Regions from separate parts of the Kluyvera georgiana genome, predicted to be linked through region 3. Evidence: predicted binding sites of a transcription regulator. Region 3 holds the regulator's gene; each other region holds the start of a gene.
What was found. The regulator LexA, encoded in region 3, represses DNA repair genes until DNA is damaged. The targets are predictions, from matches to a motif close to TNCTGTATGTACATACAGNA.
Positions count from the first base shown of each region.

Region 1: a site for LexA is predicted at 5,848-5,867, ahead of umuD (translesion error-prone DNA polymerase V autoproteolytic subunit). Genes of this name have one in related genera too.
Region 2: a site for LexA is predicted at 2,195-2,214, ahead of rmuC (DNA recombination protein RmuC). Genes of this name have one in related genera too.

Region 1 is NZ_CP158865.1:2,708,055-2,716,062, reverse strand. It holds gene ABTW00_RS12895 (putative bifunctional diguanylate cyclase/phosphodiesterase) at 1-180, opposite strand, end outside; gene ABTW00_RS12890 (methyl-accepting chemotaxis protein) at 557-1,735, shown strand; gene zntB (zinc transporter ZntB) at 1,903-2,886, shown strand; gene dbpA (ATP-dependent RNA helicase DbpA) at 3,219-4,592, shown strand; gene ttcA (tRNA 2-thiocytidine(32) synthetase TtcA) at 4,638-5,573, opposite strand; gene umuD (translesion error-prone DNA polymerase V autoproteolytic subunit) at 5,883-6,317, shown strand; gene umuC (translesion error-prone DNA polymerase V subunit UmuC) at 6,301-7,554, shown strand; gene ABTW00_RS12860 (hypothetical protein) at 7,588-7,851, opposite strand.
Region 2 is NZ_CP158865.1:4,713,405-4,721,412, reverse strand. It holds gene ABTW00_RS22330 (dienelactone hydrolase family protein) at 306-1,118, opposite strand; gene udp (uridine phosphorylase) at 1,356-2,117, shown strand; gene rmuC (DNA recombination protein RmuC) at 2,257-3,666, shown strand; gene ubiE (bifunctional demethylmenaquinone methyltransferase/2-methoxy-6-polyprenyl-1,4-benzoquinol methylase UbiE) at 3,767-4,522, shown strand; gene ubiJ (ubiquinone biosynthesis protein UbiJ) at 4,539-5,144, shown strand; gene ubiB (ubiquinone biosynthesis regulatory protein kinase UbiB) at 5,141-6,781, shown strand; gene tatA (Sec-independent protein translocase subunit TatA) at 6,983-7,237, shown strand; gene tatB (Sec-independent protein translocase protein TatB) at 7,241-7,768, shown strand; gene tatC (Sec-independent protein translocase subunit TatC) at 7,771-8,008, shown strand, end outside.
Region 3 is NZ_CP158865.1:4,606,953-4,614,960, forward strand. It holds gene ABTW00_RS21815 (conjugal transfer protein TraF) at 1-926, opposite strand, end outside; gene ABTW00_RS21820 (cupin domain-containing protein) at 1,099-1,587, opposite strand; gene zur (zinc uptake transcriptional repressor Zur) at 1,713-2,228, shown strand; gene ABTW00_RS21830 (CsbD family protein) at 2,282-2,491, opposite strand; gene dinF (MATE family efflux transporter DinF) at 2,618-3,937, opposite strand; gene lexA (transcriptional repressor LexA) at 4,006-4,614, opposite strand; gene ABTW00_RS21845 (diacylglycerol kinase) at 4,714-5,082, opposite strand; gene plsB (glycerol-3-phosphate 1-O-acyltransferase PlsB) at 5,211-7,634, shown strand; gene ABTW00_RS21855 (hypothetical protein) at 7,692-8,008, opposite strand, start outside.

The sequences.
Region 1 (8,008 bases), 1.9 Mb from region 3:
ATGCATCGACCAGATGCCAATGCCCAGCGTAGCGCCGCCGGTAATACGCCAGAAGATAGCCGCCTTCTTATTTGAAGCAGCAATTTTTGCAGCACTATCAAGCGCAACGAAAGATGCGATGAATGCCACCAGGAATGAAATACCGACCAGTATCGGGTCCCACGAAGCGTGTAGCGTCATGCAAACCATACCTTTTCATAGAGTGGGTTCTATTTAATCTATCAGTAAATTCCGAATTTAAACCAGTAAAATAGCGAAAGAGTTATCTTTTTTTATCTGATTGGGCATCTTATCTAATATATTAAGCATGGCTTAATGATAATGAAATAACAGTTAATAAATAAGCGCCGTTCATTATATTGTTCTTTATTTCTATAGGGTTAAGCCATGCTTAAATAGTATTGCGCGGTGAATTTATCTTTAGTCATCATTCTGTTCTGTATAAAGGCAAACTGACACCGCGAACGGTTAAAGTGATGAAAATAGTTAAAATGGTCTGGAAAATACACCTTCTGGTGATATAACCAAATTATACAACCAGCGTTGAGGGTAGGTTATGTTTAAAAACATTAGCGTCCGAACGTTTATCCTGGTATTTATTTTGACGGTTTTTGTTATTGCCGATGTGATCTGTTTAATACTATCAAAAAATATATTCTTGCTATTAACAATTAATATTGTATGGGTAGCGGCGTTGGGGCTTTTGTGGCTCTACATGACCAAATATCTGGTGACGCCGATTAATGCGGTTAAGCGCAGCATTGATGAAGTTAATGATGGCAACCTGTCGGTGCGCATTCCTGTTTTCGGCAATAACTGTGCCGGGCGCTTAATTCCGGGAATCAATAGTTTATCGAATAATATTTCAACGCTGGTCGCAGAAATTCGCGCCTCTTCGGACACCGCCATGTCGCTATCCGATCAGTTGGCAACCCGCAGCGGCGAACTGTCGGTGAAAACCGAGCAGCAGTCGGCCACTCTGATGGAGACCGCGGCGAGCATGGAGCAGATCGCCGCCAGCACCAAAAATAACGCGGAACATACGCGTCTGGCGAGCGAACGCGCTAGTGAGGCGACGCAGTGTGCCCGTAAAGGCGGCGCGCTGATGGGGGAAGTGGCGACCAATATGCAGTCGATTACCGACTGCGCCCGACAGATGACGGAAATTATTGCCATGATTGACGGCATTGCCTTCCAGACGAATATTCTGGCGCTGAATGCGGCGGTGGAAGCGGCGAGGGCAGGCGATCATGGCAAGGGGTTCTCGGTTGTGGCCGGTGAAGTGCGTAATCTGGCTCACCGTAGCGCGGAAGCGGCCAAAAATATTAAGACCTTAATTAGCGTCACCAGCGACAACGTTACGCAGGGGGCCAGTATCGTCGCCGAAGCGGAGAAAAACATGCAGGAGATCGTCGCTGGCTCGGGCGAGCTAAACGGTCTGATGGAACAGATTGCCGTGTCGACTTCCGAGCAGGAAAAAGGGATCGATCAGATTACGCTGGCGTTGAATGAGCTGGAAACGGTGACGCAAAGCAATATCACGGTGGTTGAAGAGCTGGCGAGATCGTCCGATATTCTTAAGCGTCAGGTGATTGAACTGCAGTCCCGCACGCAGAATTTCCGCGTGGGCGACGAACAACATACCGCATCCCCGCGCCAGGCTGCCGGTGGCCTGCCGCTACAGCCTGTTGTCGCGACGGGTAGCAACGAGCAGAATTTCTGGCAATCGTTTTAATCCTGCTTGCTTTACATCAACCCGGTAGCGATACCGGGTTTTTTTATGCCTGTCATTCATGTGTAGCTGTTTTTATGAACAATTTCAGCGTCATGGCACCACCGTATATTGCTTAACAAAAGGAGATGGCTAGACTATCAGGATAAAGAGCGCTAAGCGGAGGCGATGTGGAAGCCATAAAAGGATCGGACCTTAACGTACCAGACGCGGTATTTGCGTGGCTACTGGATGGCCAGGGCGGCGTGAAGCCATTAACCGACGCGGACAGCGTCAGTAAAGAGAATCCGTGCTGGCTGCACCTGAACTATACCCACCCCGACAGCGCACAGTGGCTGGCGACGACGCCGCTGTTGCCCAATCTGGTGCGCGATGCGCTTGCCGGTGAAAGCCTGCGTCCGCGGGTCAGCCGTTTGGGCGAGGGGACGCTGATCACCCTGCGTTGCATTAACGGTAGCACCGATGAACGCCCGGACCAGCTGGTGGCGATGCGCCTTTATATTGATGAGCGCATGATTGTTTCGACCCGTCAGCGGAAAGTGCTGGCGCTGGATGATGTGGTGAGCGACCTTCAGGAGGGCAGCGGCCCGACGGATTGCGGCTCCTGGCTGGTGGATATCTGCGATGCGTTAACCGATCACGCCAGCGAGTTTATCGAGCAGTTGCACGACAAAATCATCGACCTCGAAGATAATCTGCTGGAACAAGAGGTGCCGCCGCGAGGTTTTCTGGCGCTGTTGCGTAAGCAGCTTATCGTCATGCGCCGCTATATGGCGCCGCAGCGCGACGTTTACGCCCGTCTGGCCAGCGAGCGTCTGTCGTGGATGACCGACGACCAGCGTCGCCGTATGCAGGACATTGCCGACCGTCTGGGACGTGGGCTGGATGAGATTGACGGCTGTATCGCGCGCACGGCGGTGATGACGGATGAAATTGCGCAGATGATGCAGGAGTCGCTTTCCCGGCGAACCTATACCATGTCGTTGATGGCGATGGTCTTTTTACCCAGCACCTTCCTGACTGGGCTGTTTGGCGTCAACCTTGGCGGTATCCCCGGCGGCGGCTCGCATCTGGGCTTTTCCCTTTTCTGTATTATGCTGGTACTGCTCATCGGTGGTGTTACGTGGTGGTTACACCGTAGTAACTGGTTGTAAAAAATCACCTTTTTTACCCCTTTTGGAGAGGGTAACGCCACTTAATTTGAGCAAGGTCAATAAAACAGCGTGCCAATCGAGGCAATATCGATCCCGCAGGTGAATGCAACGTCAAGCGATGGGCGTTGCGCTCCATATTGTCTTACTTCCTTTTTTTGAATTACTGCATAGCACAATTGATTCGTACGACGCCGGCTTAGAATAGTCGGCTTTTTTTTGTCTTTTTTCCGCTACCCTGATGGTACCCGCCGATTAATTTGTCGCATCCCGCGTCGAGATCTGCGAGGATACGCGCCTGCTGAACCTTAGCCCCTAATTCGCGAGAAAATACTGTGACCGCTTTTGCCACCCTGAATGCCCTTCCTGCCGCCCAGCTCGATAATCTGAACGATCTGGGCTATCTCTCCATGACGCCGGTTCAGGCCGCGTCGCTGCCGGCGATTCTGGCCGGAAAGGACGTGCGCGTGCAGGCGAAAACCGGCAGCGGCAAAACGGCAGCGTTCGGTCTTGGTCTGCTTCAGCATGTCGATGCCAGCCTGTTCCAGACCCAGTCGCTGGTTCTGTGCCCGACGCGTGAACTGGCCGATCAGGTCGCCGGTGAGATTCGCCGCCTGGCGCGCTATCTGCCGAATATTAAGGTGCTGACGCTCTGCGGCGGCCAGCCTTTTGGCGCGCAGCGCGACTCGTTGCAGCATGCGCCGCATATTATCGTCGCGACGCCGGGCCGCCTGCTGGATCACCTGCAAAAGGGCACCGTCTCGCTGGATGCTCTGCAAACGCTGGTGATGGATGAAGCGGACCGCATGCTGGATATGGGCTTTAGCGACGCTATCGACGAAGTGATTCGCTTTGCGCCAGCGTCCCGCCAGACGCTGCTGTTCTCCGCGACCTGGCCGCAGGCGATTGCCGCCATCAGCGGCCGCGTGCAGCGTTCACCGGAAACGATCGAAATTGATAGCGTTGACGCGCTCCCCTCGGTTGAGCAGCAGTTTTTTGACGTACCCCGTCACGGCAAAATCGCGCTGTTACAGCAGCTGCTGAGCCAGCATCAGCCATCCTCTTGTGTGGTGTTCTGTAATACCAAAAAAGATTGTCAGGCGGTGTTTGAAGAGCTGAACGCGGCGGGGCAGAGCACCATTGCGCTGCACGGCGACCTCGAACAGCGCGATCGCGATCAGACGCTGGTACGTTTTGCCAACGGCAGCGCGCGTATTCTGGTGGCTACCGACGTGGCGGCGCGCGGGCTGGATATTAAATCGCTGGCGATGGTGGTGAACTATGAGCTGGCGTGGGATCCGGAAGTGCACGTACACCGTATTGGCCGCACCGCGCGTGCGGGCAACAGTGGGCTGGCGGTAAGCTTCTGCGCGCCGGAAGAGGCGCAGCGCGCCAATATTCTGGCCGAAATGCTGCAGCTGAAGCTGAACTGGATGTCGGAACCGGCTAAAACGCGGATTACGCCGCTGGTGCCGGAAATGATGACCCTGTGTATCGACGGGGGTAAAAAGGCCAAAATGCGTGCGGGCGATGTGCTGGGCGCGTTAACCGGCGATGTCGGGCTGGTCGGCGCAGATATCGGTAAAATTGATGTCCACCCGGCGCATGTCTACGTTGCCGTACGTGAAGGCGTGGCCCATCAGGCCTGGAAATTGCTGCAGAAAGGGAAAATCAAAGGCAAGGCGTGCCGCGTACGTCTGCTGAAATAGCATCCTGAAAAGCGTCTCAGGCCGCAGCCTGAGACGCCAAATGACTTATTTCACTTCAACCACGTTCAGACGCAGCTCATCCAGCTGACCGTCTTCTTCTTCCGGCTGCCAGCCCACCGGCTGTAGCGGCAGTTCTTCCCGGTCAAATGCCAGGTCGCCACCTTCAATCACTTCGCTGCCGTGGGTCAGCCCTTTAAAATCAAACAGATTGGTATCACACAGATGCGAAGGCACTACGTTCTGCATGGCGCTGAACATAGTCTCGATACGGCCCGGATAGCGTTTATCCCAGTCGCGCAGCATATCGCCAATGACCTGACGCTGCAGGTTCGGCTGCGAACCGCACAGATTACACGGAATGATCGGGAACGCTTTGGCTTCCGAGAAACGCTCGATATCTTTTTCGCGGCAGTAGGCCAACGGGCGGATAACGATATGCTTGCCGTCGTCGCTCATCAGCTTCGGCGGCATGCCTTTCATTTTTCCGCCGTAGAACATGTTCAGGAACAGCGTTTGCAGAATGTCGTCACGGTGATGACCGAGGGCGATCTTTGTCGCGCCCAGCTCGGTGGCCGTGCGGTAGAGGATCCCGCGACGCAGGCGAGAGCAGAGCGAGCAGGTGGTTTTCCCTTCCGGGATCTTCTCTTTGACGATACCGTAGGTATTCTCTTCGACGATTTTGTACTCAACGCCCAGCTTTTCCAGATACTCCGGCAGAATATGCTCCGGGAAGCCCGGTTGTTTCTGGTCGAGGTTGACCGCCACCAGGCTGAAGCTGATTGGCGCGCTCTGCTGCAGATTGCGCAGAATTTCCAGCATGGTGTAGCTGTCTTTACCGCCGGAGAGGCAAACCATAATGCGATCGCCGTCTTCAATCATGTTGAAGTCAGCGATGGCTTCGCCCACGTTACGACGCAGACGCTTCTGTAATTTGTTCAGATTGTATTGTTCTTTTTTACTAATTTCTTGATTTTCTTGCATTTAATAGTTACTCAAAAATCTAAATGGAAACTCAGGCCACTACAGCGTCTTCCAGTCCATTTGATTTACGATAAAAGAGCTGTCCCGCGCTGACGGCGAATCAGCGAATGTGTGGCGTGTATGGTACGGATTACGGCGACGAATGCCAGCATGTTTTGCAGGACTGGCCCGACTTACCCGCTGACATGAATAGCCCTGCATTAAATCTATTGCGTCTTCAACGGGTTGACCACGAGGGGCGACAAGCCGCTTGATCTCTGCGCTCATTGCATAATACTGTATATATAAACAGTATTATGGTGTATAAAGATGTTCGCCACTTATTTATATAAAACAGAACGCCCCCTCGAACTGCCATTGTTCCTGGAGCGGATTCCCTGCGGTTTCCCCAGCCCGGCTCAGGACTATGTTGAAGAGAGCCTGGACCTGAATCGACTGGTGGTCAAGCACCCCAGCGCCACCTATTTTGTGCGTGTTAGCGGTGATTCGATGATCGGCGCGGGTATCGGTGACGGCGATCTTCTGGTTGTTGATCGCTCGTTAAAAGCCGATCACGGCGATATCGTCGTTGCGGCAGTGGCGGGGGAGTTTACGGTTAAAGAGCTGCGAACCCGGCCCTCGGTAGTGCTGATGCCGCATAACCCGAAGTACAAGCCGATTACCTTTCATGCAGAGGAAGAGCTGCAAATCTTCGGCGTGGTGACGTTCAGTTTAAAAGCGCATAAATATGTTCGCGTTGGTTGATGTTAATAATTTCTATGCCTCCTGTGAGACGGTATTTCGCCCCGATTTAGTGGGTAAACCGGTGGTGGTAGTATCTAACAACGATGGCTGCATTATCTCTCGTTCGGCGGAGGCAAAAGCGCTCGGTATTAGCATGGGGGCGCCGTATTTTAAAATTAAAAATGAATTGTCCCGCCAGCGGGTGAGCGTGTTCAGTTCTAACTACGCGCTGTATGCCGATCTCAGCCATCGGGTGATGCAGACATTGATGGATCTTGCTCCCCGCGTGGAGATCTATTCCATTGATGAAGCCTTTATTGAATTGCCCGATGATGGCTCGTTTGAGGCATTGGGTCATCAGATACGTGATGCGGTACGAAGAAATACCGGGCTGGCGGTTGGGGTGGGTATTGGGCCGACCAAAACGCTGGCGAAGCTGGCGAATCTGGCGGCCAAAACCTGGCGAAAAACCAACGGTGTCGTCGATCTCTGTGCAACGGAGCGCCAGCGTAAATTGCTCTCCTTAATTCCAGCGCATGAAGTCTGGGGCGTTGGAAGACGTACCCGTAAGAAACTGGAGCTGATGGGAATAGAGAGCGCGTTACAGCTTGCGGATAGTTCAACCTGGGTTATTCGCCAGCATTTTAACGTGGTGCTGGAGCGCACGGTACGCGAACTGCGCGGGGAGTCCTGCCTGGCGTTAGAGGAGTTTGCCCCCACCAAACAGCAGATCATCTTTAGCCGCTCGTTTAGCCATCGCATCACAACATATGACGAGATGCACCAGGTTGTATGCACCTATGCCGAACGGGCGGCAGAAAAACTGCGCGCGGAAAGGCAGTACTGCTGTGTGGTAAGCCTGTTTATGCGCACCAGCCCGCACGCGGAGAATGAGACATTTTATGCCCCGCAGGCTAGCGGCAGGCTCATCGTTCCAACCTGTGATACTCGCGATATTATCCGCCTTGCCGTCAGTTCGCTGGAGAGTATCTGGCGAGACGGCTTTCGCTACATGAAAGCCGGGATAATGCTGAGTGATTTTTTCAGCCAGGGCGTCGCGCAGCTCAACCTGTTTGACGCTTTGCCTCCGCGAGCCAATAGCCAGGCACTGATGCAGGTCATCGACAGTATTAATCACTCCGGTCTGGGCAGTATCGGTTTTGCCGGAAAAGGAATGGAACAGACATGGAGGATGAAGCGAGAAATGCTGTCCCCCAGCTATACGACACGCTACGCGGATCTGCCGGTTGCCCGATGACCAACGCTGCCGTCAGGTACCGTCGATGGGCGCTCAGCCGAAGGTCGGGTAGACCGGGCGTTCGTCCAGCTTGAGACAATGTTTTACCCGTTCTTCACCGTAATAAACATAACCGAATGTATCGGTTGAGATGCGGTGCAGCAGCGTATCGCCGTTGGCGAAGGGGATTATCTCAATATCGCCGACGCGCTTATGGCCTGCACCGGTTTCAAAATGGCCTTTCCAGGACTGCTGGGTATGCTCATAGACGTGCAGAATCACTTCAACCAGCCCGCGCTCAGGGCAGTTTAATTTCAATATTGTCGATGAGAAATTGAGCGCATAGCTTTGACAGGGAATAATAACGAGGATAAAAAATAACTTGAGGAAATTCATTGGATTAAATACTTGTTGTTACAACAAAGCGTGATTATTGCCTGATTTGGTCGTGCGGGCTTTGTGATTGATCAATATA
Region 2 (8,008 bases), 110 kb from region 3:
TAGGCCCACTGTGAAGGAGATGACTTTGCGAGAGAAAACATCGTCGTTAACTTTTCCAGGGGAATAATTTGCCCTTCAACGGGGCGAATAAACGTGAGCGGAGCCGCTTTTTCGGCAGCCTTGTCGTGCCGCCCGCCAGGGGGATGATATCCAGTGCCGTCTGCAAAGGGGGCATGCCGGGTCCCTGTCAGTAGAGCAAAAAAAGACCTGAAGCCGAAGGTCTCTCGAAAGAGAAGATCGGCTTCAGGCCTTGCTTACGGATCGTCGTGATACACCTGTGCTTACTACGCTGAACGGCGAGCGGCTTAACCCTTTTTACCGTTGTACTGCGCGAACCACGCTAGCATGCGCTGCCAGCCGTCTTTGGCTGACTCTGCATGATAGCTGGGACGATAATCAGCGTTAAATGCGTGCCCGGCATCGGGATAAACCACAATATCCGCTTTCGCGTTCGCTGCGCGTAACGCGTGGCGCATGGTTTCCACGGTATCAAGCGGAATACCGCTATCTTTACCGCCGTACAGGCCGAGCACCGGTGCGCTGAGATCGACCGCCACGTCGACCGGGTGTTTAGGACTGTTCAGCGATTTATCGCCCACCAGTCGGCCATACCAGGCGACGGCGGCCTTAAGCTGCGGGTTATGCGCGGCGTACAGCCACGCAATGCGCCCGCCCCAGCAGAAGCCGGTAATGGCCAGGCGGTTGGCGTCGCCGCCGTTGCGGGCGGCCCAGCTAGCGACATGATCGAGGTCGGCCAGCACCTGCGCGTCGGGCACTTTGCTGACCAGCCCGCTGAACAGCGACGGAATGTCGTCATAATCGTTCGGATCGCCCTGGCGGAAATAGAGCTCCGGCGCAACGGCCAGATACCCCTCGAGCGCCAGGCGTCGGCAGATATCACGGATGTGTTCGTGGACGCCAAAAATCTCCTGCACTACGATGATTACCGGAAGCGGCGCATCGCTGTGTTTGGGGCGAGCGTGATAGGCGGGCAGCAGATCGCCCTGTGACGGAATGGAGGTTTCTCCCGCCGTAATCGCCTCTTCGGGCGTATGAACGATGGTCGAGGCATGAGGTGAAGCCGCAGGGGCAAATCCAGGTTGTTTGTTGGTTGTCATGGCATTCTCCGTACCCTTTTAATGAACGCATAGCCGAATTACAGTGCCTTAATGCGGCGTATTTTTGTGCAGCAGGAATTAACAATAACTTGTTAATGTGATGTGAATCACTAATTGTGTGGAATTTAATGTAATATTTTTAATTCTTAGTGATGGTAATCACGAAAAAGAGTTGTGGTCTTCTATAAAGTACATTTTTGCTTCTTCTGACAAAACTGAACCACAGAGGAGTTCTTTATGTCCAAGTCTGATGTTTTTCATCTCGGTCTCACTAAAAATGATCTACAAGGGGCCACGTTAGCGATTGTCCCTGGTGACCCGGAGCGTGTGGAAAAGATCGCCGCGCTGATGGAAAAGCCGGTCAAACTGGCATCTCATCGTGAATTTACCTCCTGGCGTGCCGAACTCGACGGCAAGCCGGTCATCGTGTGCTCAACCGGTATCGGTGGCCCATCTACCTCTATCGCCGTGGAAGAGCTGGCGCAGTTGGGTATCCGTACCTTCCTGCGTGTGGGCACCACCGGGGCGATTCAGCCGAACATCAACGTCGGTGACGTGCTGGTGACGACCGCTTCCGTCCGTCTGGACGGTGCGAGCCTGCACTTTGCGCCGATGGAATACCCGGCTGTTGCTGATTTCGCGTGTACCACCGCGTTGGTTGAAGCAGCGAAATCTGTGGGGGCAACTACCCACGTGGGCGTAACCGCCTCTTCCGACACCTTCTACCCGGGTCAGGAACGTTACGACACCTTCTCTGGCCGCGTGGTGAAAGCCTTCAAAGGCTCCATGGAAGAGTGGCAATCCATGGGCGTGATGAACTACGAAATGGAATCGGCCACGCTGCTGACCATGTGTTCCAGCCAGGGCCTGCGTGCGGGGATGGTTGCCGGCGTTATCGTTAACCGTACCCAGCAGGAAATTCCAAACGCAGAGACCATGAAGCAGACCGAAAGCCATGCGGTGAAAATCGTGGTGGAAGCGGCGCGCCGCCTGCTGTAATTTCCCCTCCCTTTGCGAAAGGCCGACTTGTTCGGCCTTTTTCTTTTTGCGTAGACGCTCGCAGGAAACTGCTTTAAAACTGGACGTTTATACAGCACAATCCTATTTTTGCAGATAATCGGTTTATGCAGGGGGCATTGTGGATATTGCCGTGGTGATTTATGCGCTGGTGGCGCTGGCGGGGATCGCGATTGGCTGGCTGGCGGCGAGCTATCGCGTGGCGCAGCAGCGCGCCGAGCAGTTAGCGGAAGAGCGTGATGTGTATGGTGAGCTGAGCGCGGCGAAACAGCAGATTGCCCAGAATGCCCACTGGCGTGAAGAGTGTGAGTTGCTCAATAACGAACTGCGTAACCTGCGGGAAATCAACTCGTCGCTGGAGGTCGATCTCCGTGAAGTGACCACGCTGCTGGAAACCACTCGCCAGCATGGTGATGAAAAATATCGCCTGATGCTCAACAGCGAACAGCGCCTGAGCGAACAGTTTGAAAACCTCGCCAACCGCATCTTTGAACAGAGCAACCGCCGCGTTGATGAACAGAACCGGCAGAGCCTGCACGGCCTGCTTACGCCGCTGCGCGAGCAGCTCGACGGTTTTCGCCGCCAGGTGCAGGAGAGCTTTGGTCAGGAGGCGCGTGAGCGCCATACTCTGGCGCATGAAATTCGTAACCTCCAGCAGTTAAACGCTCAGATGGCGCAGGAAGCGGTCAACCTGACCCGGGCGCTGAAGGGCGACAACAAAACCCAGGGCAACTGGGGGGAAGTGGTGCTGACCCGCGTGCTGGAGGCTTCCGGCCTGCGGGAAGGGCACGAATACGAAACCCAGGTGAGCATCAATACCGATGGCAATTCGCGTATGCAGCCCGATGTGATAGTCCGCCTGCCGCACCGCAAAGACGTGGTGGTCGACGCCAAAATGACGCTGGTGGCCTACGAGCGCTACTTTAACGCGGAAGATGATTACACCCGCGAAGCGGCGCTGCAGGAGCACATTGCGGCGGTGCGTAACCATATTCGCCTGCTGGGACGCAAAGACTACCAGCAGTTGCCGGGCCTGCGTTCGCTGGACTACGTGCTGATGTTTATCCCCGTCGAGCCGGCTTTCCTGCTGGCGCTTGACCGCCAGCCAGAGTTAATCAGCGAAGCGCTGAAAAACAATATTATGCTGGTAAGCCCCACCACGCTGCTGGTGGCGCTGCGTACCATCGCTAACCTGTGGCGCTATGAACATCAAAGCCGCAATGCGCAACATATTGCTGAACGAGCCAGCCGCTTATATGACAAAATGCGCCTTTTCGTGGACGATATGTCGGCCATCGGCCAGAGCCTCGATAAAGCCCAGGATAACTACCGCCAGGCGATGAAAAAGCTGACCAGCGGGCGTGGCAATCTGCTGACGCAGGCAGAAGCCTTCCGCCACCTTGGGGTAGAGGTGAAGCGCGAGATTAATCCGGATTTGGTTGAACAGGCGACGGCGCAGGACGATGATTTTCGTCTGCGCGATGATACCGACGCGAATGATGACAATCCGTTAGCCGCAGAACGCCGCTAATCCGGCGTCGGGACGGATTTCGTAACGGGGTGGAATCGTAGGGCAATTGCGTCCAATCTGTTACACTCCATGAACATTTTCTTGATAAGCAGGCATAGAGATGGTTGAGGATTCACAAGAAACGACGCACTTTGGCTTTCAGACAATCGCCAAATCACAGAAAGAAGACATGGTGGCGCATGTATTCCATTCTGTCGCCGCAAAATACGATGTAATGAACGATCTGATGTCGTTCGGGATTCATCGTCTATGGAAGCGTTTTACCATTGATTGCAGCGGCGTGCGCCGTGGACAGACGGTTCTCGACCTGGCGGGCGGCACCGGCGACCTGACGGCGAAATTCTCGCGCATGGTGGGCGAAACCGGCCGCGTGGTGCTGGCGGACATCAACGACTCCATGCTGAAAATGGGGCGTGAGAAGCTGCGCAATATCGGCGTGGTCGGCAACGTGGAATACGTGCAGGCCAACGCGGAAGCGCTGCCGTTCCCGGATAACACCTTTGATCTGATCACCATCTCTTTCGGTCTGCGTAACGTCACCGACAAAGACAAAGCGCTGCGCTCTATGTACCGCGTGCTGAAGCCGGGCGGACGCCTGCTGGTGCTTGAGTTTTCCAAGCCGGTTTTCGACCCGCTGAGCAAAGCCTACGACGCCTATTCGTTCCACATTCTGCCGCGTATTGGCGAAGCGGTGGCTAATGATGCAGACAGCTATCGCTATCTGGCGGAATCTATCCGTATGCACCCGGATCAGGACACGCTGAAAGAGATGATGCAGAACGCCGGGCTGGAAAATGTTGATTACTACAACCTGACGGCAGGGATTGTCGCGCTGCACCGCGGCTATAAATTCTGATAAGTGGGGGGCCGCTATGCCTTTAAAACCCTTAGTGACCGGCAGTATTGAAACCGCCATAAACGCGCTGCTCTGGCGTGAAAAAGCGTTAAAGCCTGCTCGTCAGCGCCTTATTGGAAAAGTACTGCGTATCGTGTTGAAAGAGTTCTCCTCCCCGCTGGTGCTGGTCTTCAGCGAACGTCAGGTTGACGTGCTGGGCGCGTGGGAAGGCGAAGCGGATTGCACCGTCATCACGCGGGTTAGCGTGTTACCGCAGTTGCGCAACCGGCAGCAGCTCACCGCGCTTATCCGCAATAACGATCTGGAAGTGCAGGGCGATCTCCAGGTGGTACAAAACCTGGTGTCGCTGGCCGATCTCGCTGAGTTTGACCCGGCAGAGCTGCTGGCGCCGTATACAGGCGATATTGCCGCCGAAGGCGTCAGTAAACTGCTGCGCGGCGGGGCGAAGCTCTTACAGCATGGCCTGGCGCGCCAGCAGCGCTACGTGGCTGAAACCCTGACGGAAGAGTGGCGTCTGGCACCGGGCGCGCTGGAAGTCGCCTGGTTTGCGGAAGAGACGGCGGCGGTGGAGCGTGAGCTTGCGGCGCTGACCAAACGGTTGGAAAAACTGGAGGGGAAATGACGCCAGGAGAATTACGGCGCCTGTATTTTATCATCCGCACCTTTTTGAGTTACGGGCTTGATGAGCTCATTCCCAAAATGCGTATCACGCTGCCGCTGCGCTTTGGGCGTCGGCTGTTGTTCTGGATGCCGAATCGCCACAAGGATAAGCCGCTGGGTGAACGTCTGCGGCTGGCGCTACAGGAGCTTGGCCCGGTATGGATTAAGTTCGGGCAGATGCTGTCTACCCGTCGCGACCTTTTCCCCCCGCAGATTGCCGATCAATTAATCCTGTTGCAGGATCGCGTTGCGCCGTTTGACGGCAGGCTGGCGAAGCAGCAGATCGAAAAATCGATGGGTGATATTCCCGTCGAGAGCTGGTTTGACGATTTTGATATTGAACCGCTGGCTTCAGCCTCTATTGCACAGGTGCACACCGCGCGGCTGAAAGAGAACGGCAAAGAGGTGGTTATCAAGGTGATCCGCCCGGATATTCTGCCGATCATCAAAGCCGATATGAATCTGATTTACCGCCTGGCGCGCTGGGTTCCCCGCCTGCTGCCGGACGGCCGTCGTTTGCGCCCGGTAGAAGTGGTGCGCGACTATGAAAAAACGCTGATCGACGAGCTCAACCTGCTGCGCGAAGCGGCAAACGCCATCCAGCTGCGCCGCAACTTTGAAGACAGCCCGATGCTGTACGTGCCAGAGGTGTATTCCGACTACTGTCGCGTCGATATGCTGGTGATGGAGCGCATCTACGGCATTCCAGTGTCCGACATTGAGACGCTCGAGAAGCAGAATACCAACATGAAATTGCTGGCCGAGCGTGGCGTACAGGTGTTCTTTACTCAGGTGTTCCGCGACAGCTTCTTCCACGCCGATATGCATCCTGGCAACATCTTTGTCAGCTATGAGCATCCGGAAGATCCCCAGTATATTGGCATCGACTGCGGTATCGTCGGTTCGCTGAATAAAGAAGACAAGCGCTACCTGGCCGAGAACTTTATCGCCTTCTTTAACCGCGACTACCGCAAGGTGGCCGAACTGCACGTTGACTCCGGCTGGGTGCCGCCGGACACCAACGTCGAAGAGTTTGAATTTGCGATTCGTACCGTTTGCGAACCTATTTTCGAAAAGCCGCTGGCGGAGATCTCCTTTGGTCACGTGCTGCTGAACCTGTTTAATACCGCTCGGCGCTTCAACATGGAAGTGCAGCCACAACTCGTGTTACTGCAAAAGACATTACTTTACGTAGAAGGGGTAGGACGCCAGCTCTATCCTCAGTTAGATTTATGGAAGACGGCAAAACCGTTCCTCGAATCGTGGATTAAGGATCAGGTCGGTATTCCGGCGTTGTTCCGCGCGCTGAAGGATAAAGCCCCGTTCTGGATTGAAAAAATGCCGGAATTGCCTGAGCTGGTGTACGACAGCCTACGTCAGAGCAAACAGGTCCAGGCCAGCCTGGAGAAGCTTTCTCAGGAGATGGCGACGCACCGCACCCGTCAGGGGCAATCGCGCTATCTCTTTGGTATAGGCGCGGTTTTACTCCTGAGCGGTACCGTATTACTGATTCAACGGCCTGAATGGGGGCTGATGCCCGCGTGGCTTATGGCCGGAGGGCTGGTGGTATGGCTCGCGGGATGGCGGAAGACGCGCTGAATTATGCGTCGCTAACAGGGCGCCGCATAACGTATAATGCGCGCTGATTAATTCATCATCTATGCACAAAATCATTCAGGCTGCGTCAAGGCGGCAAGTGAGTGAATCCCCAGGAGCGTACATAAGTACGTGACTGGGGTGAACGAACGCAGCCAACGCAGAGGCGGCTTGAAGGATGAAGTGCATATCAGAGGGATATGTATGGGTGGTATTAGTATTTGGCAGTTGCTGATTATCGTCGTTATCGTAGTTCTGCTTTTCGGGACTAAAAAGCTGAGCTCGCTGGGTTCCGATTTAGGCTCGTCCATCAAAGGCTTCAAGAAGGCCATGAGTGATGAAGACGACACCAAACCTAAAGCGGACCAGGATGCAGATTTCACTGCGAAATCCATTGCTGATAAGCAGGAAAGTGCAAAGAAAGACGAAGCGAAACGCCACGACAACGAGCAGGTGTAATTCGTGTTTGATATTGGTTTCAGTGAACTGCTGCTGGTGTTTGTTATTGGCCTCATTGTATTGGGGCCAAAACGTCTGCCGGTAGCGGTGAAAACGGTGGTGGGCTGGATTCGGGCGCTGCGCTCGCTGGCGACCACCGTACAAAACGAGCTGACGCAGGAGCTTAAACTCCAGGAGTTTCAGGACAGCCTGAAGAAAGTGGAGAAAGCGAGTCTGGATAGCCTGACGCCTGAACTTAAGGCTTCCATGGATGAACTGCGTGAAGCGGCAGAGTCGATGAAACGGTCCTATTCGATGCATGACCCTGAAAAGGCGAGCGACGAGGCCAATACCATCCATAACCCGGTGGCGAAGGATAAGGACGTTGAGCCGTCTCAAGCGGCTGAACCGCAGGCGACGCACGCTGAAGAGCCAGTGGTGGCTAAGTCTGCCGAAGTGCCGGAAGCCGAGGTGGTGAAACCGGCAGAGAAAGAGAAAGTCTCTGCGGCCGCTGTTCCTGAATCCTCCCCCGCATCGAGTGATAAATCGTAAACATGAGCGTAGAAGATACTCAACCGCTGATCGCTCATTTGATTGAGCTGCGCAAGCGCCTGCTCAACTGCATCATCGCGGTTCTCGTCATTTTCCTGGCGTTGGTTTACTTCGCCAACGATATCTATCAGCTGGTCTCCGCGCCGCTGATTAAACAGATGCCGGTTGGCGCGACGATGATCGCCACCGACGTGGCGTCGCCTTTTTTCACGCCGATCAAGCTGACCTTTATGGTTTCGC
Region 3 (8,008 bases):
TACGTATCGCGTACGCCAGCCACCTCTTTGGTGTCGATATCGCGCGAGAAGAGGTTTTGCCCGCTCAATCCCACCGTCCAGTTATCGCCAAAATCTGCGGCCATCCCGGCATCAACGTTAAAGCCGGTATCATCGTTGCGATAGCGGCTGCTGTTGATGTCGTCGCTGCTGAAGTTGTAAATCGAGACGGTGTAGTTATAGAGCCAGGTTTGTTGCAGTTTTGGCGTAATGCCCAGCGAAACCGGTACGCCGCCGACATCAAACTGGCGAGCAATCGCCACGCCGTAGTCGGAGACAATCGCCGCACGACCATAACCTTTGGACTTAAGATCTTGTGGATTAACCGCCAACGCCGTCGCCGGAACCGACTGTACGCCGCGCAGGAGATCGATATCCCCCTGATCGATATACGAGCTAACCCTCGCCCGGGCATTCGCTTTTGCCACAAAAGCGACCGCCAGCACGTCGTTTGGAATGCTGACCGCCAGCCCTGCTCCGGCTTTGGCATTAGCGGTCTTCCCTTTCAGGGCGGAGAGCTGATTGGCAAGATCGCCCGCCGCAGCAGACACCTGTCGGGATGCCGCGCTGTTCGGATTGGCGAGATCGGCAAGATTAATGGTGCTCAGCACTCGTCTATAGCGCTGGACATCATCGCTGATGTCGTCGATTTTGTTGCGCAGATCGTCCTTATCGGAGATCTGCGCGCCAATTGACGGCACAATCAGCGTGATATCGTCGTCCGGTTTTGCCTTTGCCAGCAGCGCCGGGTTAATTAACACGCCGCTGCCGTAGTTCGCCGAAGCCACGCCCGTGCCGCCCATCGCGTCGTTACGTGCTTCCGACCAACCATTTGCAGCCCCTGCCTGTCCCGCCACAAAAAAGGAGACAGCCACCCCCATCAGCGAAAATTTGTCTTTTTTATTCACAGTTTGCTCGTCTTATTGTCTGTAATGAAACAACCCTCCACCCGTTATCGCCTGGATGGAGACGAACCGTTGCTGTGAATAGGGAGGGAAAAAGCGTCTTGTTCCCCTAACTGAAATTTTCTTCGGTTATCGTTATTTTTAATAAGCACTCTAATCTTTATAGAAGAAGAGACTAATTTCGCCCAGGTTTTCCATCGTGCGGGCCAAAAAACTGCGGCGGATGGTCAACCCAGCGATCGTCGCGCGTAACGGCGTACGACGCATTCAGCGGATAGTAAATCCGGTTATGTTTCTTATTAGCCTCCCCCACCACCAGCAGACGAACCTCTTCTGACGTGTTGTTGATAAAGGTATGGCAGACGCCCGTTCCGGCCGGAAAGCCTACGCTATCGCCCGGTTCCAGCTTCCATAAATAGCCGTTGATCCACGCCTGTGGGTAGCCTTCCAGCACGTAGATAAACTCCTCTTCGTCGCTTTCAGCGTGCGGGTAGGACGTGCGGCGGCCTGGCGGCAAGCGTTCGTGGTGAATACCAAGATGTCTCAGCCCCAGCGCGCGGGCTAGCGGCGCGCCGATAGAGAAGCGTTCATCGCTGTCGGGATAGGTTGAGTCATCGGGTCCTTCAACGTCGTGCCAATGGCGAATACAGTCGGGTCTTTTCATCATTTTTCATCCTGAGTGTGAAGTACACCTGCTATAACACAGCTATAGCACACCTGTGGAAACTCGGCGTTTCCGGCATAACATGGTAAAGTAGAGGCTCATTTCCCCGTGACCTGAGGACGCCAATGGATAAGACCACCACGCAAGAACTGTTAGCGCAAGCTGAAAAGCTGTGCGCGCAACGCGGCGTGCGCCTGACTCCGCAACGTCTGGAAGTGTTGCGCCTGATGAGTCTGCAGGAAGGGGCCATTAGCGCCTATGACCTGCTGGATCTACTGCGCGAGAAAGAGCCGCAGGCCAAGCCGCCAACCGTCTACCGCGCACTAGAGTTTCTGCTCGAGCAGGGCTTTGTGCACAAGGTCGAGTCTGCCAACAGCTACGTACTGTGCCACCTTTTCGATCAGCCGACTCATACCTCCGCGATGTTCATCTGCGATCGCTGCGGCGTGGTGAAAGAAGAGTGTGCGGAAGGGGTAGAGGACATCATGCATACGCTGGCCGCGAAGATGGGCTTTGCGCTGCGCCACAACGTCATTGAAGCGCACGGGCTGTGTTCCGCCTGCGTGGAAGTTGAAGCCTGTCGCGCGCATGAGCACTGCCATCACGACCATACGATTCATACTAAAAAGAAATCCCGCTAACGCGGGATTAATGGGGAGCGTACCTCCCTGTACGCATGGGCAGGAGGAGTGCGTTACCAGCGGTGGTTGTGCCGTTTATCCCAGCTATCCACCTCTTTTTCCGCCTGATCTTTTGCGTATCCATAACGTTCCTGGATTTTACCGACCAGCTGATCGCGTTTACCTTCGATCACCGTGATGTCATCATCGGTCAGTTTGCCCCATTGCTCTTTCACTTTACCTTTAAGCTGCTTCCAGTTACCGCCGACTTCGTCTTTATTCATCATTGAATCCTCGATCGTCAGTGAATGAATAGCGAGAGAGTGTGAACTCTTTTTCGCTAAGCGTGAGGTTAATTGTAGTCAGTCATTCTGAGCATGATTCACTATTCGGAATCTTTAACCATCACATCAGGAAAACCAGCTGTTATTTCGCCAGTGGCGTCGCCAGATATATGCCAACGACAGGCCGCGCAGCGCGAGGAAAACGGCCAGCGCCAGCCACAGCCCATGGTTGCCGAGTACCGGCAGTGCCAGCAGCGTCAGCGCAAAACCGGCGGCGGCAACCGCCATGCTGTTGCGCATCTCGGCGCCTCGCGTGGCGCCGATAAACATGCCGTCCAGCAGATAACACCAGACGCCAATCACCGGCAGCACCACCTGCCACAGCACGTAACGATCGGCCAGTTGCTGCAGTTCGGGCAGCGAGGTAAGTAACGCGACGATATTTTCGCCAAACACGGCGTATACCAGCGCAAAAGCCAGCGCCACGACACCCGCCTGACGGCACGCGGCGCGCCAGACCTCAAGCAGTTTACTGCCATCGCGCGCGCCATACGCCTGGCCGGAGTGCGCCTCTACCGCATAAGCGAAGCCGTCCAGCGCATAAGCGGTGAAAGTGAGCATCGTCATCAGAACCGCGTTCACCGCCACCACTTCACCACCGAGCCGCGCGCCAAAGACGGTGACCGCGCCGAAGCACAGCTGTAACAGCAGGGAACGCAGCATAATGTCGCGGTTGAGCGCCAGCAGGCGGCGGATGTTGCCGCGCCAGGCGGTTTTCAGCATCGCCCAGGAGATGCCGCGCATCGCCATCACCTTGCGCACCATCCCCAACCCGACCAGCAGGGTCGCATATTCGGCAATCGCCGTGGCGAGCGCCGCACCCTGCACGTTCATGTGCAGACCCATCACCAACCACAGGTCGAGCACAATGTTCAGCACATTCCCCACCACCAGCAGCACTACCGGTGCGCGGGCGTACTGCACGCCGAGCAGCCAGCCCAGCAGGACCAGGTTTGCCAGGGAAGCAGGCGCGCTGAGCCAGCGAATGGCGAGGAAGCGGCGCGCCTGTTCTAACACCTCACCGCTGCCGCCGACGATAGACAGCGCCAGATTAATCAGCGGGGTTTTAAACACAATGATCAGCAGCCCGGCGCCCAGCGCCAGCATCAACGGTTGCACCAGCGCGCGGGCCAGCGCCTGCGGGTTCTTCGCGCCAAAGGCCTGCGCCGTCAGGCCGGTTGTGCTCATGCGTAAAAACAGCAGCAGCATAAACAGGAAGCTGGTCGCCGTCGCCCCGATGGCGACGCCGCCCAGATAGACGGGGCTGTCCAGGTGACCGATCACGGCGGTATCGACCAGACCCAGAAGAGGTACGGTAATGTTGGAGAAGATCATCGGTAGCGCAAGGCGCCACAGCGCTTTATCAGCGGAAGTGAGTAGCGACATGGGTATCAACCAGAACGAAAAAAGGCTGCGATAGCGGATGTATCGCAGCCATTAGAGAGGGAGCGTTTTTACAGCCATTCGCCGTTGCGGATAACGCCAACGGCCAGCCCTTCAATGGAGAAATTCTGCTGACGCAGATCGACCACGATCGGCTTAAATTCGCTATTTTCCGGCAGCAGTTCGACGACGTTACCCTGTTTTTTCAGGCGTTTTACCGTCACTTCTTCGTCGATACGTGCGACCACGACCTGGCCGTTGCGTACGTCCTGAGTCTTATGCACCGCGAGCAGATCGCCGTCCATAATACCAATATCTTTCATCGACATGCCGCTAACGCGCAGCAGGAAGTCGGCGCTCGGTTTGAACAGCGACGGATCAACCTGGTAATGGCCTTCGATATGCTGCTGGGCCAGCAGCGGTTCGCCCGCCGCGACGCGACCTACCAGCGGCAGACCTTCTTCTTCTTCCACTAGCAGGCGGATACCGCGAGAAGCGCCGGAGACAATCTCAATGACACCTTTACGCGCCAGCGCTTTCAGGTGCTCTTCAGCCGCGTTTGGGGAACGGAACCCCAAGCGCTGAGCAATTTCCGCACGCGTCGGCGGCATGCCCGTCTGGCTGATGTGATCCCGGATGAGATCAAACACCTCTTGCTGCCTGGTCGTTAACGCTTTCATTCCGCCCCCTGGGTGTATATACAGTTATGCTGTGAGTATATACAGCTAGTGTTTATTTTGAAACCATAAAACGCACGAAATCAGGCAGTTTTCACAGCTTTAGTGGAAATGCGCCCACAGCAGCGTGCCCCAGGTGATGAGCGCGACGAAAATCGCCAGCAGCACCGCCGCCGACCCCATGTCTTTTGCCCGCCCGGACAGCTCGTGGTATTCGGAGCCGATGCGGTCCACCACCGCTTCCAGTGCACTATTGAGAATTTCCACTATCATCACCAACAGGACGGAGCCGATGAGCAGCACGCGCGTGATGGCGTCGACATCCAGCCAGCAGGCGATAATAATCGCCAGCACCGACGCGACACCCTCCTGGCGGAATGCGGCTTCGTTAATCCACGCCGCGCGAAATCCTTTCCAGGAATAGCCTGCTGCTTTGATGATTCGGGTGAGCCCGGTGGTATTATTGGCCATCTCAAGAACCTTTTTTGTTATTACGTCAATGACAATGCGTGTTATGAAGCGGTAGAACAGAAATTCTGCTGACTTTCTGATATTCTTGCCGCGCATTTGCATGATTAACCAGAGGCTTTACATCGTTTATGTCCGGCTGGCCACGAATTTACTACAAATTACTGAATTTACCATTAAGCGTACTGGTAAAAAGCAAGTCTATTCCCGCAGAACCTGCACAGGAATTGGGGCTTGATACCTCGCGTCCTATTATGTACGTCCTGCCTTATAACTCTAAGGCCGACCTACTGACGCTGCGCGCCCAATGTCTGGCGCATGATTTACCCGATCCGCTTGAACCGCTGGAAATCGACGGCACCCTGCTGCCGCGCTACGTGTTTATCCACGGCGGCCCGCGCGTGTTCACCTACTACACGCCGAAAGAAGAGTCGATCAAGCTGTTCCACGACTACCTCGATCTGCACCGCAGCAATCCAGACCTGGATGTGCAAATGGTGCCGGTCTCCGTGATGTTCGGGCGTTCACCGGGCCGAGAGAAAGGCGAAGAGAATCCACCGCTGCGAATGCTCAACGGCTTCCAGAAATTCTTCGCCGTCTCCTGGCTGGGCCGCGATAGCTTCGTACGCTTCTCGCCGTCCGTTTCGCTGCGCCGCATGGCCGACGAACACGGCACCGACAAAATCATTGCGCAGAAGCTGGCGCGCGTCGCGCGTATGCACTTTGCACGTCAGCGTCTGGCGGCGGTTGGCCCGCGTCTGCCGGCACGTCATGACCTGTTCAAAAAGCTGCTGGCATCGAAAGCCATCGCGAAGGCGGTAGAAGACGAAGCGCGCAGTAAGAAAATCTCGCACGAGAAAGCGCAGCAGAACGCTATTGCGCTGATGGAAGAGATTGCGGCTAACTTCTCCTATGAGATGATTCGCCTGACCGACCGTATCCTCAGCTTTACCTGGAACCGTCTGTATCAGGGGATTAATGTCCATAACGCCGAGCGCGTACGCCAGCTGGCGCACGACGGCCATGAAATCGTCTACGTGCCCTGCCACCGTAGCCATATGGACTACCTGCTGCTCTCTTACGTGCTCTATCACCAGGGGCTGGTGCCGCCGCACATTGCCGCGGGTATCAACCTGAACTTCTGGCCTGCCGGCCCGATTTTCCGCCGTCTGGGCGCGTTCTTCATTCGCCGTACCTTCAAGGGCAACAAGCTTTACTCCACGGTGTTCCGCGAATACCTCGGCGAACTGTTTAGCCGCGGCTACTCCGTTGAATACTTCGTGGAAGGCGGGCGTTCCCGTACCGGTCGTCTGTTGGATCCGAAAACCGGCACCCTGTCGATGACCATTCAGGCGATGCTGCGCGGCGGTACTCGCCCGATTACGTTAGTGCCGATTTACATCGGCTACGAGCACGTGATGGAAGTGGGTACCTACGCCAAAGAGCTGCGCGGCGCAACGAAAGAGAAAGAGAGCCTGCCGCAGATGCTGCGCGGGCTGAGCAAGCTGCGTAATCTCGGCCAGGGCTACGTCAACTTCGGCGAACCGATGCCGTTAATGAACTACCTGAATCACCACGTGCCGGAGTGGCGCGAGTCGATCGACCCGATCGAAGCCGTACGCCCGGCGTGGCTGACGCCGACCGTCAATAAACTGGCGGGTGAGCTGATGGTGCGCATTAACAACGCCGGTGCCGCCAACGCCATGAACCTGTGCTGCACCGCGCTGCTGGCCTCTCGCCAGCGTTCGCTGACCCGCGAACAGCTGACGCAGCAGTTGGAGTGCTACCTGGCGTTAATGCGTAACGCGCCGTACGCGCCGGATGCTACCGCGCCAAAAGCCTCCGCCAGCGAGCTTATCGACCACGCGCTGCAGATGAATAAGTTCGAAGTTGAGAAAGACACTATCGGCGACATCATCATTCTGCCGCGCGAGCAGGCGGTGTTGATGACGTACTACCGCAACAACATCGCGCACATGCTGATTATGCCGTCGCTGCTGGCCACCATCATGACTCAACATCGCCAGATCTCCCGCGACCAGGTGTTGAGTATGATCGAGACGCTGTATCCGATGCTGAAAGCCGAGCTGTTCCTGCGCTGGACGCCTGAAGAGCTACCGGCAGTCATCGATACGCTGATCGCCGAAATGTCGCGTCAGGCGCTGATTAGCGAGCAAAACGGCGAGCTGCGCATCAACGCATCGCACTCCCGCACGCTGCAACTGCTGGCTGCAGGCGCACGTGAAACGCTGCAACGCTACGCAATCACCTTCTGGCTGCTGAGCGGCAACCCGTCGATGAACCGCAGTACGCTGGAGAAAGAGAGCCGTACGCTGGCGCAGCGCCTGTCGGTGCTGCACGGCATCAACTCGCCGGAGTTCTTCGATAAAGCGGTGTTCTCGTCGCTGGTGTTAACCCTGCGCGATGAAGGCTATATCAGCGACAGCGGCGACGCCGAGCCGGAAGAGACGATGAAGGTTTACCAGATGATGGCGGGCCTGATTACCTCGGACGTGCGTTTGACGATAGAAAGCGTGACGCAGGAAGAGGCGTAAAAGATTAAGGGCGAATATTTATATTCGCCCTTTTTTTGCATATAAGTCTATTTATATTTACGGGTTATATATTCCCCGAATACTAAATTCAACAAACCCAAACCATGACAGGGGAAAAACCATCAGCGACAGCAGCAAGAAAAAGGCCAATACCACTTTCACAAGGTCGACCAGATAGTAAACCTCTCGCGTTTTTTCTTGTGCATTACGGTTAAAGCTTGCGACAAAAAAGGGATAGGCGCTGACAAACAGCGCGATGCCGAGCATAATAAGAAAGAAAGTATCAAATCTAAAACCATCACCGTAAAAAGTATCTACTTTCCCCCTGTTTATCAGGGTATAAATGCCCAGAACGATGAACGCCATACCGGCAT